3 regions of the Kitasatospora sp. NPDC101235 genome follow, and region 1 is predicted to be linked to each of the others. Evidence: riboswitches for the same ligand, from Rfam matches in the RefSeq annotation. Region 1 holds a riboswitch; each other region holds the start of a gene.
What was found. A riboswitch is a leader RNA that binds a small molecule or an ion and turns the genes downstream of it on or off. The one in region 1 is predicted to bind cyclic di-AMP.
Positions count from the first base shown of each region.

Region 2: it holds a riboswitch for cyclic di-AMP, as region 1 does, so the genes downstream of both, ACIRRH_RS25765 (M23 family metallopeptidase) here and ACIRRH_RS03990 (transglycosylase family protein) in region 1, are expected to answer to the same signal.
Region 3: it holds a riboswitch for cyclic di-AMP, as region 1 does, so the genes downstream of both, ACIRRH_RS02285 (NlpC/P60 family protein) here and ACIRRH_RS03990 (transglycosylase family protein) in region 1, are expected to answer to the same signal.

Region 1 is NZ_JBIWNZ010000002.1:113,732-119,817, forward strand. It holds gene ACIRRH_RS03975 (MazG family protein) at 1-663, shown strand, start outside; gene ACIRRH_RS03980 (SDR family NAD(P)-dependent oxidoreductase) at 729-1,151, opposite strand; gene ACIRRH_RS03985 (cytochrome P450) at 1,430-2,752, shown strand; cyclic di-AMP (ydaO/yuaA leader) riboswitch at 2,972-3,140, shown strand; gene ACIRRH_RS03990 (transglycosylase family protein) at 3,146-4,051, shown strand; gene eno (phosphopyruvate hydratase) at 4,374-5,660, shown strand; gene ACIRRH_RS04000 (septum formation initiator family protein) at 5,802-6,086, shown strand, end outside.
Region 2 is NZ_JBIWNZ010000016.1:174,446-180,531, forward strand. It holds gene ACIRRH_RS25745 (SpoIIE family protein phosphatase) at 1-421, opposite strand, end outside; gene ACIRRH_RS25750 (TetR/AcrR family transcriptional regulator) at 518-1,084, opposite strand; gene ACIRRH_RS25755 (alpha/beta fold hydrolase) at 1,164-1,991, opposite strand; gene ACIRRH_RS25760 (YiaA/YiaB family inner membrane protein) at 2,132-2,422, opposite strand; cyclic di-AMP (ydaO/yuaA leader) riboswitch at 2,618-2,776, shown strand; gene ACIRRH_RS25765 (M23 family metallopeptidase) at 2,790-3,638, shown strand; gene ACIRRH_RS25770 (hypothetical protein) at 3,702-4,577, opposite strand; gene ACIRRH_RS25775 (GNAT family N-acetyltransferase) at 4,620-5,213, shown strand; gene ACIRRH_RS25780 (sensor domain-containing protein) at 5,405-6,086, shown strand, end outside.
Region 3 is NZ_JBIWNZ010000001.1:480,053-486,138, forward strand. It holds gene ACIRRH_RS02275 (NYN domain-containing protein) at 1-1,189, shown strand, start outside; gene ACIRRH_RS02280 (NlpC/P60 family protein) at 1,388-2,425, shown strand; cyclic di-AMP (ydaO/yuaA leader) riboswitch at 2,763-2,916, shown strand; gene ACIRRH_RS02285 (NlpC/P60 family protein) at 2,927-4,051, shown strand; gene ACIRRH_RS02290 (NlpC/P60 family protein) at 4,280-5,326, shown strand; gene ACIRRH_RS02295 (hypothetical protein) at 5,410-6,086, shown strand, end outside.

The DNA of each region.
Region 1 (6,086 bases):
GACCTGCCGGGGTCACGGCTGCTGGACCTGGTGACGGTGATGGACCGGCTGCGCTCCCCGGGCGGCTGCCCCTGGGACGCCGAGCAGACGCACGAGAGCCTGGTGAAGTACCTGGTCGAGGAGGCGTACGAGCTGGTCGAGGCGATCGAGGAGGGGGACCGGGAGACGCTGCGCGAGGAGCTGGGTGACGTCCTGCTGCAGGTGTTCTTCCACTCCCGGATCGCCGAGGAGCACCCGGCCGAGCCGTTCACCATCGACGACGTGGCCGGGGACATCGTCGAGAAGCTGATGTACCGGCACCCGCACGTGTTCGGGGACGTCGAGGCCGGGGGCGCCGCCGAGGTGGAGGCGAACTGGGAGCAGCTGAAGGCGGCCGAGAAGGCGGACCGCGAGTCGGTGCTGGACGGGGTGCCGGCCGGGCTGCCCTCGTTGGCGTACGCGGCGAAGCTGGTGTCCCGGGTGCGCCGGGCGGGCTTCACGGGGGTGCCGGACGAGCCGTACGAGCTGCCGGCCGAGCTGACCGCCGACTCGGCGGGCCGGCTGCTGCTCGCGGTGGCGCAGCGGGCGCACGACGCCGGGGTGGACGTGGACGCGGCACTGCGGTCGGCCGCGCGCGGTTACCGGGACGCGGTGCGCGCGGCCGAGGGCCTCAAGCCGGAGTGACGGGCCCCGGCTCGGAGTGACGGGCCCGGGCTCGGGGTGACGGCCCGGGCCTGGAGTGACGGGCCTCAGGCCGCCTTGGCGGCGGGCTCGGGGCGCCGCTGCGGCGGGACGAGTTCGCCGATGGCCTCGCCGACGAGGACGACGAGTTCGGCGAGGCGCTCCAGGTCGAGGTGGTCGGGCAGCTCGGCCAGCGAGACGATCCGTTCGCCGTCCGGGCCGGCCACGGCGAACAGGTCGATCGGTCCGAGGTGCTTCTCGGCGGTGTCCACGAGGGCGGCGACGTCGCTGGGGCGGCGGATGTCGCCGCAGACGCCGACGACGGGGCAGCCGGGCCGGTCGAGCTCGGAGGCGAGGTCCTCGGCGATGCCGACGTGCTGGTCGGCGATCAGCATTCCGGTGGCGCCGGCCGCGGCGAACCGACGGGCGAGGCCCGCGCCCGACCCGCCGTCGAGGACCGCGATGACGACGACTGACCCGCTGACCCGCATGGCCTGCTCCTCCCTGTGGACGACACCGCACCGGCGCCCACGCGTACTGCGGAGGATCGTAGGCACGTCCTGACCCTCCGCAACAGGGATTACCCCTCAGGTGACCAGGCTCACGCCCGCCCCGCGGCCAAGAGTCGGCCAAGAGCTGTCCACGGGCTGTCCACGGCCCGTCCATGGACGGGCCACGGAGTGTTGGCGCGCCGGACGCGATCCGCGGGCGGGGGAGCGGCGGCCCGCCGGAGGGAGGGCGGGCCCGTCGCACCGGATACGGTCGGTCCATGCCTGCTCAGCCCGACCCCGCCCGTCCCGCCGCCGCGACCTCCGACGCCACCGCCCCGCAGCTGTTCACCTGGGAGTTCGCCGCCGACCCGTACCCCGCCTACGCCTGGCTGCGCGAGCACGCCCCGGTGCACCGCACCACGCTGCCGAGCGGCGTCGACGCCTGGCTGGTGACCCGGTACGCGGACGCCCGGCAGGCGCTCGCGGACAGCCGGCTGTCGAAGAACCCGGCGCACCACAGCGGGCAGGCGCACCGCACCGGCCGGGTGGGCATCCCGGGGGAGCGGCAGGCGGACCTGATGACCCACCTGCTGAACATCGACCCGCCGGACCACACCCGGCTGCGCCGACTGGTGTCGAAGGCGTTCACCCCGCGCCGGGTGGCCGAGTTCGAGCCGCGGGTGCAGCAGCTCACCGACCGGCTGATCGACGGCTTCGCGCAGCGCGGTTCGGCGGACCTGATCCACGAGTTCGCCTTCCCGCTCCCCATCTACGCGATCTGCGACATGCTGGGCGTGCCGGCCGAGGACCAGGACGATCTGCGTGACTGGGCGGGCATGATGATCCGCCACCACGGTGGGCAGCGCGGTGGGGTGGGCCGGGCGGTCAAGCGCATCCGCGCCTACCTGGTGGACCTCATCCACCGCAAGCGGGCGGACCTCGGTGACGACCTGATCTCCGGCCTGATCCGGGCCAGCGACCACGGCGAGCACCTGACGGAGAACGAGGCCGCCGCCATGTGCTTCGTGTTGATCTTCGCGGGGTTCGAAACCACCATCAACCTGATCGGCAACGGCACCTACGCGCTGCTGCGCAATCCGGAGCAGCGCCGGTTGCTGCAGGAGTCGGTGGCGCGCGGGGAGACCGCGCTGCTGGAGACCGGGATCGAGGAACTCCTGCGCTACGACGGGCCGGTGGAGCTGGCGACCTGGCGGTTCGCGACCCGGCCGCTGACCATCGGCGGGGTGGACATCCCGGTCGGCGACCCGGTGCTGGTGGTGCTGGCCGCGGCGGACCGCGACCCGGCCCGGTTCGCGGACGAGAACACCCTGGACCTGGCCCGGGCCGACAACCCCCACCTGGGGTTCGGGCACGGCATCCACTACTGCATCGGCGCCCCGCTGGCCCGGATGGAAGGGCGCGCCGCGCTGGCCACGCTGCTTTCCCGGCTGCCCGATCTGCGGCTCGCGGAAAGCCCGGAGAATCTGCGCTGGCGCGGCGGTCTGATCATGCGTGGGCTGCGCGAACTCCCGGTGGAATTCAGCCCGGAGAGCCGCTCCCCGCACACGCCTGCGCATACCCCGTCCGCGCCCTCGCGCTGAGGTCACGCGACGGACGTCACCGATCGCCTGCCGGCGAGGGTGTGAACGCCCATCAATCCGGACATAACGCCGCCGGTGGTAGGCGATCGGACACGGGCCGTAATTTTCATGTGATATCGACGATATGAGCTTGTGATTGGTCTGATGATCTGTCTACTCTCCCTGGAGTTCGCAGCTGCGGACCTCGTGCGCGGAACGCCGAATCCTGCCCGCCGCGCCACGGGAAACCGACCAGAACCCTGGGCAGGGGCGGGGGAACCAGGTTTGTTGCCGTCTCCCCACGGCTTGGGGTGAAGCCGCCCGAGCGGAATCGTCTCCGCGTACGGCGGCCGGGCCACCTCCCGGTCCGAACCCGACAGCTCACCTCGCAGGCGTGCGGAGAGGGACCTCTTCATGCTGTTCGTTGGAACTGGCCGTCACCGTCGTCGCACCCAGGCCGAGAAGGCCATCGCCGTCGCCGGTGTGGCCGGCGTCGGACTCGCGATGCCGCTCCTCACCGCCACCGGCGCCTCCGCCGCCCCGGCCTCCACCTGGGACTCCGTCGCCCAGTGCGAGAGCGGCGGCAACTGGAGCATCAACACCGGCAACGGCTTCTACGGCGGCCTCCAGTTCACCTCCAGCACCTGGAAGGCGTACGGCGGCACCGCCTACGCGCCGCAGGCCAACCAGGCCAGCAAGGCCCAGCAGATCTCGGTCGCCGAGAAGGTGCTGGCCTCGCAGGGTCCGGGGGCCTGGCCGGTCTGCTCCCAGAAGGCCGGTCTGGCCAAGGGCGGTGCCCCGGCCGCGGTCGACACCTCCTCGGACGCCAAGGCGCAGTCCGCCCCCAAGCAGCAGACCCCGAAGCCCGCCGCCAAGCCGGCCGAGAAGCCGGTCGCGCAGAAGCAGGCCGCCCAGAAGCCGGCGCAGAAGCCCGCCGCGCAGCCGGTCCAGCAGGCCGCCCCGCAGCAGCAGGCGCAGCCGCAGACCCCGGGCTTCTCCGGCAAGGCCGGCTGGGACGCCGACGCCAAGGTGTACTGGTACCAGAACAACGGCGCCTGGTACTGGACCAGCCACCAGAGCGTCTACCAGCAGTACGCCGGCCAGGCCGCCGCCCAGCCGCAGTACGCCCCGCAGGCCGCGCAGTACGCCCCGCAGGCCACCGGCCACGACTACACGGTCCGCGCGGGTGACACCCTGTCGACCATCGCCGCCGCCCAGGGCGTGTCCGGCGGCTGGAACGCGCTGTACGAGCAGAACCACGCCACCGTCGGCGGCGACCCGAACCTGATCCTGCCCGGCCAGGTGCTGCACCTCGGCTGAGCCGTCGCGGCCGGCGCCGGGCCGTGGTGCCCGGCGCCGGTCCGTCATGTCCGGCGCCGACGCCGTCGCGTGTTCCGTCCCGGCATCCGAAGGGGCCTCGGTCCTACCGGTCCCCTTCGTCCGCATTCGCCCGCTCCGGTGGGACAAGCTGGGGCAAGCAGGTGAACTACCGGTGGGTAGTGGGGCCACACGCTGAGACGGGACCGAGGTCGGCGTGGCCCCGGGAGCCCGGGCGGTTAGGCTCTGGTCGTAACGACTCCGCAATCGTCCTGCTGACAGCACCACCGTCAGACCGGACCCTGCTTCCGCAAGGAGATGCCTCGTGCCGTCCATCGATGTCGTCGTAGCCCGTGAGATCCTCGACTCGCGCGGCAACCCCACGGTCGAGGTCGAGGTCGGCCTCGACGACGGCAGCACGGGTCGTGCCGCTGTCCCGTCGGGTGCCTCCACCGGTGCCTTCGAGGCGCTGGAGCTGCGTGACGGCGACAAGAACCGCTACTTCGGCAAGGGCGTCGAGAAGGCCGTCCTGGCCGTCATCGAGCAGATCGGCCCGGAGCTGGTCGGCTACGACGCCACCGAGCAGCGCCTGATCGACCAGGCCATGCTGGACCTGGACGCCACCCCGGACAAGTCCTCGCTCGGCGCCAACGCCATCCTGGGCGTCTCGCTGGCCGTCGCGCACGCCGCCTCCGAGGCCAGCGACCTGCCGCTGTTCCGCTACCTGGGCGGCCCGAACGCGCACGTCCTGCCGGTCCCGATGATGAACATCCTCAACGGCGGTTCGCACGCGGACTCCAACGTCGACATCCAGGAGTTCATGATCGCCCCGATCGGCGCGGAGTCCTTCTCCGAGGCCGTCCGCTGGGGCGTCGAGGTCTACCACACGCTCAAGGGCGTGCTGAAGGAGCGCGGCCTGTCCACCGGTCTGGGCGACGAGGGCGGCTTCGCCCCGAACCTGGACTCCAACCGCGAGGCCCTGGACCTCATCGTCGAGGCCATCCAGAAGGCCGGCTACGTGCCCGGCCGTGACGTCGCGCTGGCCCTGGACGTCGCCTCCTCCGAGTTCTACGAGGACGGTGCCTACCAGTTCGAGGGCAAGGCGCTCACCTCCGCCGAGCTCATCGAGTACTACGCCGGGCTGGTCGCCGCCTACCCGCTGGTCTCCATCGAGGACCCGCTGGACGAGTCGGACTGGGACGGCTGGAAGGCCATGACCGAGAAGCTGGGCGACAAGGTCCAGCTGGTCGGCGACGACCTGTTCGTCACCAACCCGGCCCGCCTGGCCCGCGGCATCGAGACCGGCACCGCCAACGCGCTGCTGGTGAAGGTGAACCAGATCGGTTCGCTGACCGAGACCCTGGACGCCGTCGAGCTGGCCCAGCGCAACGGCTACCGCTGCATGATGTCGCACCGCTCCGGCGAGACCGAGGACGTCACCATCGCCGACCTGGCCGTCGCCACCAACTGCGGCCAGATCAAGACCGGTGCCCCGGCCCGCTCCGAGCGCGTCGCCAAGTACAACCAGCTGCTGCGCATCGAGGAGATCCTCGACGACGCCGCCGAGTACGCCGGCCGCGGCGCCTTCCCGCGCTTCCGCTCCGCGGAGTGATCGGTACCGCCACGCGGACTGTCGAGCACGGCAAGCACGAGGGCCGGGCGTTCCCGGTAGCGCACGCCTGACCGGTGCCCCGCCGTTCACCCCGTAGGGTGGACGGCGGGGCACCGTCGCGACCAGGAGGGGATACGGGAGATGGCTGGCTGGAGGATCCCGGGCTTGGCGGCCCGGCCCCGGTTCACGAGCCGGGCGACCGTCCTCGTCCTGGTGCTCTGCTCGCTGGTGGCGATCCTCGCCTACCCGACGCGGCAGTTCATCTCCCAGCGCGCCGAGATCTCCGCCCAGCGGGCGAAGGCCGACCACGCGCGCCAGCAGGTCGAGCAGCTGCGCCGGGAGAAGGCCCGCTGGCAGGACCCGGAGTACGTCAAGGCGCAGGCCCGCGCCCGGCTGCACTACGCGGTGCCGGGGGAGACCCCGTAC
Region 2 (6,086 bases), on a different contig from region 1:
GGGCCAGCGCGAGGGCGAGCGCACCGATCGGCCGCTCGTCCACGACCATCGGCAGGGTGATCACGGCGACCATCCCGGTGCCCATGCCGGCGTTCCTGTTCGGGTAGTCGATGCTGGTGTGCTCGGGGCTGAGCAGGTACGGGCGGCGCAGCCGCAGGGCCATCGCCGCGGGCAGCTCACCGGCCGGATCGACCACGCTGTAGCGCTCGTGCGCCCAGTCCGGCAGCCCGTGCGAGGCGGTCAGCCGGAGCATCCCGGCGGAGTCCAGCAGGTACAGCGCGGACCCCTCGCCGGTGATCCAGTTCGGGCCCTCGGCCAGGACGGTGCCGAGCAGCTCGGCGGCGCTGGTGCAGCCGAGCAGCAGGCGCACGCAGCGCATCGCACTGCGCGTGGGCGGACTGCCGGCGGGCTCCAGGGGCATTGATCCTTGATACCCCATTTCCCCGAACGGTGGATGGAGACCGAGCCGCCGCACCCGTCCGCAGGTGGGGCTCTCGCCCCGGCGCGGGCCGACCGCCTACGCGGGCCAGGTGCGGAGGCCGGTGGTGAGGGTGGTGATGAGGCGGTCGTGGGTGGTGGTGAGGTCTTCGGAGAGTCGGAAGGCGCCGGCGGTGGTGAGGGAGGCGAAGCCGTGGGCGAGGGAGCGGACGGTGCGGGCGGCGTGGATCGCCTCGGAGCCGTCGAGGCCGTACTCCCGCAGGACGGCGATGATCACCCCGACGAGCCGGGCGGCCGCGCGGGCCAGGTCGTCGTCGGGCTGCGGGGCCTGGGGGAGGGCGTTGTAGCGGTGCGGGTGCTCGGTGGCGTACGCGTGGTAGGCGCGCAGGACGGCGGCGACGGCGTCGTCCCCGCTGCGCCCGACGGCCGCCTCGGCCAGCCGGTCGGCCAGGTCCCCGGTGACCCGGACGGCGATCAGCCGCCGCAGTTCGGCGAGGCCGCCGCTGACGTGCTTGTACAGCGAGGGAGTGGCGACCCCGGCCCGGGCGGCGACGGAGGCCAGGGTGAGGGCCTCGGCGCCCTGCTCGTCGATGAGGGCGAGGGCGTGGTCGACGACCTGGTCGGGGGTCAGTCCTACGCGGGGCATGGGTTCGGGCTCTCCGTACGGGTGGAGTCGGGCGGGACGGGCGGGACGGGCGGGACGGGCGGGTCGGGGCGGGCGGGGCTCAGCCGAGCTCGGCGAGGAACGGCAGCAGGGCGTCCGCGGTGGCCGCGGGGTTGTCGGCCATCGGGTAGTGCCCGGACCCCTCGATCATCGCCTTCCGCGCGCCGAGTGCGGCGGCCTGCCGGTCGGCCACGAGCTCCGGCTTCGGGAAGTCGGGGTCCTTGCTGCCCATGACCACCAGCGCCGGGCACCGCACCGCGGCCGTCCAGCCGACCGGTGCCGAGTCGCCGTGGACGTACCCGCGGGTGGCGGTCTTCCGTCCCGGGGTGCGCAGCGCGGCGACCAGTCCGTCCACGTACGCGTCGAAGTCGGCGGGCTTGGCGCCGGGGAAGGCCATCCGGCGCAGGTAGAAGCCCCAGGAGGCCGGCCAGTGGACGAGGGCGGCGCCCATCAGGCCCATGACGCCGCGCATCAGGGCGCCCTGCGGCGGGTTCTCGACGAAGGCGTCGAGGAGGACGATCCCGGCGACCCGCTCGGGCGCGTCCCCGGCGGCCTTGACGACGGTCGCGCCGGTGTACGAGTTCCCGGCGAGGACGGCGCGGTCGATGCCGAGGTGGTCGAGCAGGGCGAGCACGTCGCCGGCGATGGCGGCCGGGCTGTAGTCGTCCCAGGTGACGGAGGATTCGCCGAAGCCCCGCAGGTCCATGGTGACGACCCGGTGGCCGGCGGCGACGAGCAGCGGGCGCAGGTGCCGGTACGCGGCCCGGCTGTCGAGCATGCCCGGGAGCAGGACGACGGGGGTGCCGTCGCCCTGCCGGGTGTCGTCGAAGGCGATCCGGCCGCCGGGAGCGGTCAGGTACCGGGTGCTCGGGGTGATGGTGCCGTTCATGGGTGGTCCCCTTCGGGCCGTCGGTGCGGGGCATCGGCTGTGCTGCCGATAGCCATAAAGCTAAGGCTAATAGCCTTAGCCGTCAAGCGACCGTCGGCGACGGGCCGCGGTGGCGGGCCGGGAGAAGGGGAAGGGGCCGGTCAGGCCCCCTCGACCTTGAACGGGTCGTGCTCGCTGAGCAGCTTCTCCAGTCGGGCCTGGTCGACCCGGGTGATCATCTCGCTGGACTCCTGCCGGTCCCGGATCACCTTCGCCAGCGTGAACGCGGAGGTGACGGTGTAGAGGAGGCCGACCCCGAGGAAGGCCCGGGTCCATCCGCCGACCGGCAGGTAGACGATTCCGGCGACGAGGGCGATGCCCGACAGGGAGAAGGAGAGGACGGCCTGGACGAAGTACGCGGCCGTGGTGCGGGCCTGCATCGGTGCGCTCATGGCGTCAGGATGCGGCGGCCCCGCCGGGCCGCACATGAGTAGGGGTACTCAGGTGAGGCCGTGCATGAGGGGCCGTTCGTTGACGTCCGATCACCTTCCACCGAGCTGCTCCAAACGGATGGCTTGGAATCGGAGCGTCCTAGGATTAACGTTTGATAACGCAGCACGGTTGTCAACGCCGTACCCAGACGGCACCGTGCGCCGTCGCCTAATCCCGCCGACCGGCCTCCGGGCAGGTCAGGGAGCCGGGGAACCACGTTCCTTGGGGTGAATCGGCGGGGCTCCGGCCCGGCCGTAGGAGACCTTCCTGCTCCGAACCCGTCAGCTAACCCGGTAGGCGCGAAGGAAGGAAAGGAGCGCGCCTCCCGTGGCGTCGACGCACACCCCGGCACACCCGGCCGGCTTCGCAGCCGGTACCCAGCTCCTCGACCACCCCGGCGCGGACGGCCCTGAGGACTTCGGTCCCGAGGCCTTCGGCGCAGAGGCCGAGACCAACCGCCACCGGATGCCGCGTCAGACCCGCGGAGCCTCCCCGCTGCTCGGCGTCACCGCCGTCGCCGCCACCCTGGGCGCCACCGGCTTCGCCTCGGCGACCCCGGCCGCCGCCCCCGCCGTCGAGGCCCCGGACGAGACCCCGGTCGCCCTCTCCGCCGACCCTGGCCTCGCGCTCGCCGCCCGCATCCAGCACCAGGCCGACAGCCAGCGCACCGCCGCCGAGGAGACCGCCCGGCTCCAGGCCGCGCAGGAGGCGGAGGCCAAGGCCGCCGCCAAGGAGGTCGAGGCCAAGCGCGCCGCCGAGGAGGCCGAGCGGGCCAAGGCCGCCGCCCTCACCCTCCCGGTGAACGACTACCGGCTCTCCGCCCACTACGGCCAGAGCGCCCGCTACTGGGCCAACCTGCACACCGGCCTGGACTTCGCCGCCGACACCGGCACCCCGGTCTACGCGCTCGGCCAGGGCACCATCACCTCGGCCGGCTGGGCCGGCTCGTACGGCTACCGGATCGTCGAGACCCTGCCCGACGGCACCGAGATCTGGTACTGCCACCTCTCCTCGATCACCAAGGGCTCCGGCAAGGTCGCCTCCGGCCAGCAGATCGGCAAGGTCGGCGCGACCGGCAACGTCACCGGCCCGCACCTGCACATGGAGGTCCGCCCCGGCGGCGGCGCCCCGGTCGACCCGGAGCCCTGGCTCCAGCAGCGCGGCCTCAACCCCTGACGCACCCGCACGAAGCCCCCGGCCCGGAGCACCCGCTCCGGGCCGGGGGCTTTGCGCGGCGTCTCACTCCTCGACGGGCAGCTGCGCCAGGTACGCCTCGATCTCCTCCGGGCCCGGCTCCGGCGCCAGCTCCGGGAACTCCGTCACCAGCAGCCGCGGCAGCCCCGGCACCGTCCACCCGCCGAACAGGTCGAGCGCCGCGTCGACCGCCGCCTCCTCGAACTGCCCGAAGTCCCCGGCCAGTTCGTCCGGCATCGGCCGCCCCTGCGCGGTCAGCTCGGCCAGGTTGCGGTAGCTGCGCCGCATCAGGCCCTGCTCCAGCAGCCGCCGCGCGCCGTCCGTGGCCATGCCGACCGACAGCACCCGGCCCGGGCCCCAGCCCTGCTCGTCCGGCTCGTCCAGCCAGCCGGCCGGCACCAGCGCCTCGTACGCGGCCAGCCGCTCCTCCTGCGCCAGCTCCCCGAAGCCGGCCAGCCAGTCCCGCACCGCCGCCCCGTCCGTGACGTCCACCCCGTGCGCGTGCAGCAGCAGCGCGTACAGCCGGGGCCAGGTCACCAGGTCGGCGCGGCGCAGCAGCCCGGCCGCGACCTCGCCCTGCCACTCGGCCTCCGCGTGCAGCCGCTCCTGGCGCTTGGCGTTGAGCCGCCGGGCCGCCCGTTGGTGGTCGATCAGCAGCCGGACGGCGTCGCCGTAGGCGAGCGGGTCCTCCTCGGGTGCCGGTTGGACGTACAGGTGGAGCCGCTCGTACAGCAGGTGCTCCACCGCGTCGGAGGTCAGTTCGGGCCAGCCGTCGTGCATCCTGCCCTCGCCCAGCTCCAGCAGCGCCAGCACCGCGCGCAGCGGCCCCTCGGCCACCGGCGCGCGGCCCTGCTCGGCCGCCCAGGCGAGCAGGTCGGCGGCCTTGGTGCGCGGGGCGAGCCGCAGGTCTTCGTCGTTCATAGTCCGAACGGTAGCCGCCGGGCGGGGATAGGGTCGGCAGCCATGGTCCCCGTACGACTCACCGGCCCGCGACTGGCCGTCCGCGAGTACCACCACACCGAGGGCGACGTGGACGCGCTGCACGCGCTGTTCGGCGACCCGGAGGTCACCCGCCACCTGCCCTTCGGGCCGAGCGGCCGGGAGGCCTGCGCCGACCAGGTCGAGCTCTACCTGGAGGAGGCGATGGCCGAGGAGCGGGACACCTACCGGCTCGCCGTCACCAGGCTCGCCGACGCCGAGGAGCCGCAGGACGCGACGCCGGTCGGGCAGGCCTCGCTCACCCTCGACGGGCACCGGGCCGCCCACCTCGGGTGCGTGCTGGCCCGCGAGTTCTGGGGCCGCGGCTACGCGGGCGAGGTCGTCGGCCTGCTCTGCGGCCTCGCCTTCGACGTCCTGGACCTGCACCGGCTGGCCGCCCGGGTCGCGGTGGCCAACGAGGCCTCCGTCAAGGTGCTCACCGGGCGGGGGTTCCGGCTGGAGGGGCGACTGCGGCACGACGGGTTCAAGGACGGCGTCTGGTCCGACTCGTTCCTCTACTCGCTGCTCGCCGACGAGTGGCCGGGCCCGGGCGCCCGCAGGCCGGGCCCGGACCGCTGAACGCCGCGGACGGGCCGGGGGGCGGCCGCCCGGACGCAGGGCGGACCGAACGAGGGGATCGCGGCGGAGGGGGGTTAACCCCACCCCGGATCCGCCAGGCCTCCGGATCACGCCTGGCCTGCGCGTCCGTCAGACTGGACACCGTCAGCAGGACGAACGACCGACAGTACGAGGGGCCGGGGGCCGGGAGCATGAGCAGCAGCCGCAGCATGGAGGACCGGGAGTGGGACGTCCCGGGCGGTTACGGTGACGACCCGCGCCCCGCCCGGGCCCGCCGGACCGAGCGGCGGCCGGCCCTGTGGCGGGCGCCGTTCTCGGCGTACTACTACCGCGAGGTCGGCTACGCGCTCAGCGGCCTGCCGGTGGCGATCGCCGGGTTCTCCGTCTCGATCGTCATGTTCTGCTTCGGCCTCGGCACCTTCGTGACCGTCCTCGGCCTGCCCGTGCTGGGCGCCCTGACCAGCCTCGCCCGCGGCTTCGGCCGGCTGGAGCGGGCCCGGGTGCGCGGCATGCTGGCCCTGGACGTCCCCGGCCCGGAGCCGGTGCGCCAGGTCCGCCCGGGCAGCTGGGGCGCGATCACCGCGCGGCTGGCGGACGCGGCCGGCTGGAAGGCCGTGCTGTACCAGGTGGTGATGTTCCCCTGGGCGGTGTTCAGCTTCTCGGTGACGCTGGTGTTCCTGCTGCTCGGCTGGGTGATGGCGCTCTACCCGCTCTACCACTGGGTCTTCCGGACCTACACCCCCTGGCACGGGTACCGGCTGTTCGACTACTCCGACAGCGAGGGCATCCAGCACGTGTACGAGGTCCAGGCGCCCTGGCAGATCGCCGTGCTCTCGGTCATCGGACTGCTGCTGGTCTTCCTCACCACGCAGC
Region 3 (6,086 bases), on a different contig from region 1:
GTTCACCCCGGCGCGACGGGCCAAGTACGCGGCCACCGCGCTGGCGGCGGCACTGGAGGCGGAGCCTGCCTTCCGGGTACGGATAGCTGAGCGGCTGCGCCTGGGGCAGCCGGATCTGGTGAAGGCGCTGGAGTCGGGCACCGTCCCGGGCGCGGCCGATCCGATGGACGTCGCGGCCGCCGCCTACCTGGTGCGTTCGCCGGGCTGGAGCCGGCTGGTGGCCGAGGTCGGCGAGGAGGCCGAGCGGGCCGGAGCCGAGGACGCGGCCGCGGAGGCGGCCCGGCTGGTGGAGAAGCTGCAGGCCGAGCTGGCCGAGGTGCGGGCCTCCGCGCGGGCGGACCTGGACCGGCAGCGGGCCGAGTCCGACGGCGTCCGCAAGGAGGCGGAGTCGCTGCGCAAGAAGGTGCGGTCGCTGGAGAGCGACACCCGCCGGGCGCAGGCCGAGACCCGCCGGGTGGCCGGCGAGCTGGAGGCCGTGAAGGCGCAGGCCGCGGCCGAGCGCGGCGCGGCCGAGACCGAGGCGCGCAGGCTCAGGCACCGGGTCTCCGAACTGGAGAACGCGGTCGAGCAGGGCCGCCGGTCGGCCCGCGAGGGGCGCAGCGTCGAGGACATGCGGCTGCGGCTGCTGCTGGACGCCGTGCTGCAGTCGGCCCAGGGACTCCAGCGGGAGCTGGCGCTGCCGGTCTCCCAGATCCGCCCGGCGGACCTGGTGGAGGCGGTGGTGCCGGGGGCGGCCTCCCCGCACGACGTGGCCCGGCGCGGGCTGGCCGAGGACGATCCGGCGCTGTTGGACCAGCTGCTGGCGATTCCTCAGGTGCACCTGGTGGTGGACGGCTACAACGTGACCAAGACCGGTTATCCGACGCTGCCGCTGGAGCAGCAGCGTATACGGCTGCTGGGCGGGCTGGCGATGCTGGCCCAGCGCACCCAGGCGGAGGTCACCTGTGTGTTCGACGGGCAGGACCTGGACGTCCCGGTGATCATGGCGCCGCCGCGCGGGGTCCGGGTGCGGTTCAGCCGGACCGGGGAGACGGCCGACGAGCTGATCCGCCGCCTGGTGCGGGCCGAGCCGCAGGGCCGCCCGGTGGTGGTGGTGTCCACCGACCGGGAGGTCGCGGAGGGCGTGCGGAAGGCGGGCGCGCGCCCCGTGGCGTCGGTGCTGCTGCTGAACCGGCTGGCCCGGCCCTGATCCCACCGGGCCGCATGATGCCTGGTCAGGAGCGGTTCCGAGGCGGTGCGCGGCTTCCGTGAAGTCGGTGTGGAAAGCGGAGTTCACGCCTTCGGGGGAGTGGCAAAACGGATAGATCTTCACTAGGGTCTGGCGTCAAACCTATTTTCTGGAACCTCATCCCATCGGGTGAGTCCGATGAAAGAAGGAGCCGGTCCCTTGGCCTCCCACCGCCGTCCCAAGCAGCCGAGCCGCGCGCGGATCTCCGTGCTCACCGCTGCTGCTGCGACTGCGGTCGCCCTCTCCGCCCAGGTGGCCGCGCACGCTGCGCCGCAGCCGAACAAATCGGACGTCAAGGCGCAGATCGACCAGCTCCAGGAGGAGCAGGAGCAGGCGGCGGAGAAGTACAACGGAGCCAAGGAGCGGGCCGACCAGCTGCGCAAGCAGGCCGACCAGCTGCAGGACCAGGTGGCCCGCAGCCAGGAGCAGATGACCCAGCTCCAGGGCGGCCTCGCCGAGGTGGCGGGCGAGCAGTACCGCACCGGCGGCATCGACCCGTCCGTCCAGCTGATGCTCTCCTCCGACCCGTCCGGCTACCTGGAGAAGGCCTCCACCGTCCAGCAGGCCAGCACCAGCCAGGCCGAGGCGCTCAAGGGGCTGCTGGACCAGCAGCGCCGGCTGGACCAGGAGAAGACCGAGGCGGCCGCCGTGCTCGCCTCGCTGGACACCACCACCAAGGACCTGAACCAGGCCAAGGCGGACGTCAACACCAAGCTGAAGGCCGCCCAGGACCTGCTGAACTCGCTGAGCGCCGCCGACCGCGCCGCGCTGCGGGCCCAGCAGGCGCAGGACGACCGCGCCTCGCGCGGCAGCGACCGGGTCGACCTCAGCAGTCTGCCGCCGGCCAGCGGCTACGCGGCCGTGGCGATGGCCAAGGCGATGAGCAAGCAGGGTTCGCCGTACGTGTGGGGCGCCACCGGGTCGACCACCTTCGACTGCTCGGGCCTGATGGTCTGGGCGTACGGGCAGGCCGGCGTCTCGCTGCCACGCACCTCGCAGGAGCAGGGCCACTACGGCACCCGGGTGCCCTCGCTGGACCAGGCCCAGCCGGGCGACCTGGTGATCTACGGCAACGACATGCACCACGTCGGGATGTACATCGGCAACGGCATGGTGGTCCACGCGCCGCACACCGGTGACGTGGTGAAGGTGATGAAGGCCGACGCGATGTCGATCAACACCATCCGCCGGGTCTGACGGCCCGACACTCCCGAGGGGCTCCTCCCGGGCCTGTGAAAAGCGCCACCTCCGTGCGGGGGTGGCGTTCGGGTTTCCGGCCCCTTCGCGGCCGCATGCTGAGAACCGATCAGCCTTGCGTGTGCCACTGGTCACCATCGGTCATTTTCACAAAGGAACTTGGGTAATCTTCCGTCTTTTTTCTGACAAGGATTTGAACGGATCACGGTTCAGTTACTAGGGTCGTGCCCCGAACCACCGCACTGTCGATCGCCCAGCCAGGGTGGCGGCGGTGGTTACCGCCGAGTTCGCGAGGCAGCGGGGCAGGTCGAAGCGACTGCCCGACAGGGGAGCCCAGTGGTTGGGGGCGCTGTGGAGCGGAGCCGGGGAACCACGTTCCTCCGGGGTGAATCGGCGCCAGGTCGGCCGGTGGAACGGCCGTGAGGCGTCGTAGGGCATGCTTCCGGCCCGAACCCGTCAGCTCACCCGGTAGGCGGACGTAGGAAGAAGGAGTCCGCCTTCGTGGCGTCCCATCGTCGTCCCAAGCCCGCCGGTCGCGCCCGCGTCTCGATCCTGACCGGTGTCGCCGCCGCCGCCGTCGCCCTCTCCGCGCAGTCCGGCGCCCACGCCGACCCGCAGCCGACCAAGGAACAGGTCAAGGAGCAGGTCGACCAGCTCAACGAGCAGGCCGAGGTCGCGACCGAGAACTACAACGCCGCCCAGGCCAAGCAGCAGGAGCTGGAGAAGCAGGTCTCCGGCCTGCAGGACCAGGTGGCCCGTCAGCAGGCCCAGGTCACCGAGCTCCAGGGCGGCCTGGCCGAGATCGCCGGCGAGCAGTACCGCAACGGGGGCATATCCCCGACCGTCCAGCTGATGTTCTCCTCCAGCCCGGACAACTTCCTCAGCCAGGCCGGCACGCTGAACCAGGCCGGCAGCACCCAGAAGGGTCAGCTGAAGGAGCTCCAGGAGCAGCAGCGCAAGCTCGACCAGGACCGCAACGAGGCCCAGGGCAAGCTCGCCGAGCTGGAGTCGACCACCCAGCAGCTGAAGGCCTCCAAGGAGGAGGTCCAGGGCAAGCTGAAGGCGGCCCAGGACCTGCTCAACACGCTGACCGACCAGGAGCGCCGGGCGCTCCAGCAGGCCGAGGAGAAGGCCGCCGTCGAGGCCCAGCAGAAGGCGGAGTCCGCGAAGCTCGACGCCGCCAAGGCCGCCGCCGACCGCGCCTCGCGCGACAACAGCCGCGGCGACCTCGCGAGCGGCACGACCACCGCTCCGGTGAAGGTGGCCGCCGGCAGCTCGCGCGGTGCCGCCGCGCTCTCGGCCGCCGCGTCCAAGGTCGGCAGCCCGTACGTCTGGGGTGCCACCGGCCCGGGCTCCTTCGACTGCTCCGGCCTGATGGTCTGGGCGTTCAACCAGGCCGGCGTGTCGCTGCCGCGCACCTCGCAGGCGCAGGCCTCGGCCGGCACCCGGATCGGTTCGGACATCTCCCAGGCCCAGCCCGGCGACCTGCTGATCTTCTACAGCGACGCCCACCACGTCGGCATCTACGCGGGCAACGGCCAGGTGCTGCACGCGCCCAAGCCGGGTGCGTCGGTGCGCTACGAGGCGGTCACCAACATGCCGCTGGCCTCCATCGTGCGGGTCTGATCCCCGCACGGACGCTTCCAGGCCCGGTCTTCCCCAGGGAAGGCCGGGCCTGCGGCTTTTCCGGCAGGGTCGATCTGATGTCCGATTAGAGGTCGAATATTCGGGTTGGGAGGGGTTTGGACTCGCTTGCCCGAACTCGCTAACGTCTGCCACCGGACTCCCGCTCGACGGCCGCCCGTCGTGGTGCGGCGGCGGGGGTCGCACCGCAGGATTGGAGCCGCTGCCGCCATGCCCGTGCACCGCCGTTCCCAACTGCTCACCCGGGCGCTGGTGCTGACCGCGGCCGCCGCCACCGCGCTGGGCGTGGCCGCCGGAGGCAGCGCCCAGGCCGCCCCCGGCAGCCCGGACCCGTCCGACCGTCAGGACGTCACGGCACAGGTGGAACAGCTGTACGACGAGGCCGAGCAGGCGTCCGAGAAGGCCAACGCGGCGCAGGAGGCCCAGCGGCGGCTCCAGGGCGAGACCACGATCCTCCAGGGCGAGATCGCCGTCGCCCAGAACCAGCTCAACGAGCTGCGCGGCGATCTGGCGACGGTGGCCGGGGCCGAGTACCGCGGCGGCGGGATGACCCAGACCGCCCAGCTGATCCTCTCGCCCGACCCGGAGGGCTACCTGGCCCGCGCCCGCACCCTGGGCCAGGCCGCCGTGCGCCAGCAGGAGACCCTGCACGAGCTGGTCACCCGGCAGCGCCGGCTCGACCAGCGCCGCGCCGAGGCGGCCGGCAAGCTCGCCGAGCTCGACCGGACCCGCCGCTCGCTCGCCGACAGCAAACAGCAGGTCCAGCAGCGGCTGGCCAAGGCGCAGAAGCTGTTGAACGGCCTGGACGCCACCGAGCGGGCCCGGATGACGGCCCAGGACGCCCGGGACGCCGAGCAGCGCGCCACCCGGGGCACCGACCGGCTGGACCTCGGCACCGCCCCGCCCGCCTCCGAGCGCGGGGCCGCCGCGCTGGCGGCCGCGGTGCGGATGATCGGCTCCCCGTACGTCTACGGGGCCACCGGGCCGCACGCGTTCGACTGCTCCGGTCTGATGTACTACAGCTGGCGGCAGGCCGGAGTGACCCTGCCGCGCACCTCGCAGGCCCAGGCGTACGCCGGGCAGCGGATCAGCCTGTCCGAAGCGCGACCGGGAGACCTGGTGATCTTCTACCGGGACATGCACCACGTCGGCATGTACGCCGGTGGTGGCGTGATCGTGCACGCACCCCGCCCGGGCACCAAGGTCCGCTACGAGAGCGTCACCGCCATGCCGGTCTCCGGGGTGGTCCGGCTCTGAGCGCCCTGCCGTCCGGCCCCGCCGGCGCGACCGACCCCGCCGGCCCCGCCGAGATAGCCCGCCCCCGCCCTCGCCCCCGCCGCGTGCTGTCCCGGCGGGGTGCGCTGCTGCTCGCGGCCGGCGGGCTGGCCCAGCTGTCGCTGCCGCCGACCGCCCCGGCGGCACTCCCGGCGCGGTCGGCGGACCGGCACGGCGAGGTGGCCGCCGCGCTCGCGGAGCGGGCGCGCTCGGCGCCGCCGTGGGCCGGGCTGCCGGTGGCCGAGGCGGGGTACCGCAACCTGGTGCTCGCCGCCTCCGGCGGGCCGGAGCGGCTGACCGCCGCCGCCGACCTGGCGGTGCGGATCGCCGGGTACGACGAGTACCCGGTGGTGTACCCGCGCCGGATCGAGCTGGTCCGGGCCGGGGACGGCTGGCGGGTCGAGCGCGAGGAGAGCGCGGGCGGGCCGCCCGCGCCGTGGGACTTCGGGCCGCTCCGGTCGGCGTCGGGCGCATACTGCCTGGTGCTCGGGCCGGCCGCCGGCCCCGACCCGGCCGAGCTGGTCGCGGTGGGGGACCGGGCGGTGCCCGCCGTCACCGAGGTCTGGGGCGGTGCCTGGCCGGGGCAGCTGCTGCTGGAGCGGCCCGCCACCGAAGAGCAGTTCGCCCGGCTGCTGGAGGGCGACCCGGACGGCTGGACGGGCATGGCGGCGGTCACCGTGGCCGCCCCCGGCGCGCCCTGGCACACCCCCGCGGACCGGGTGCTGGTCAACCCGGAGGCGTA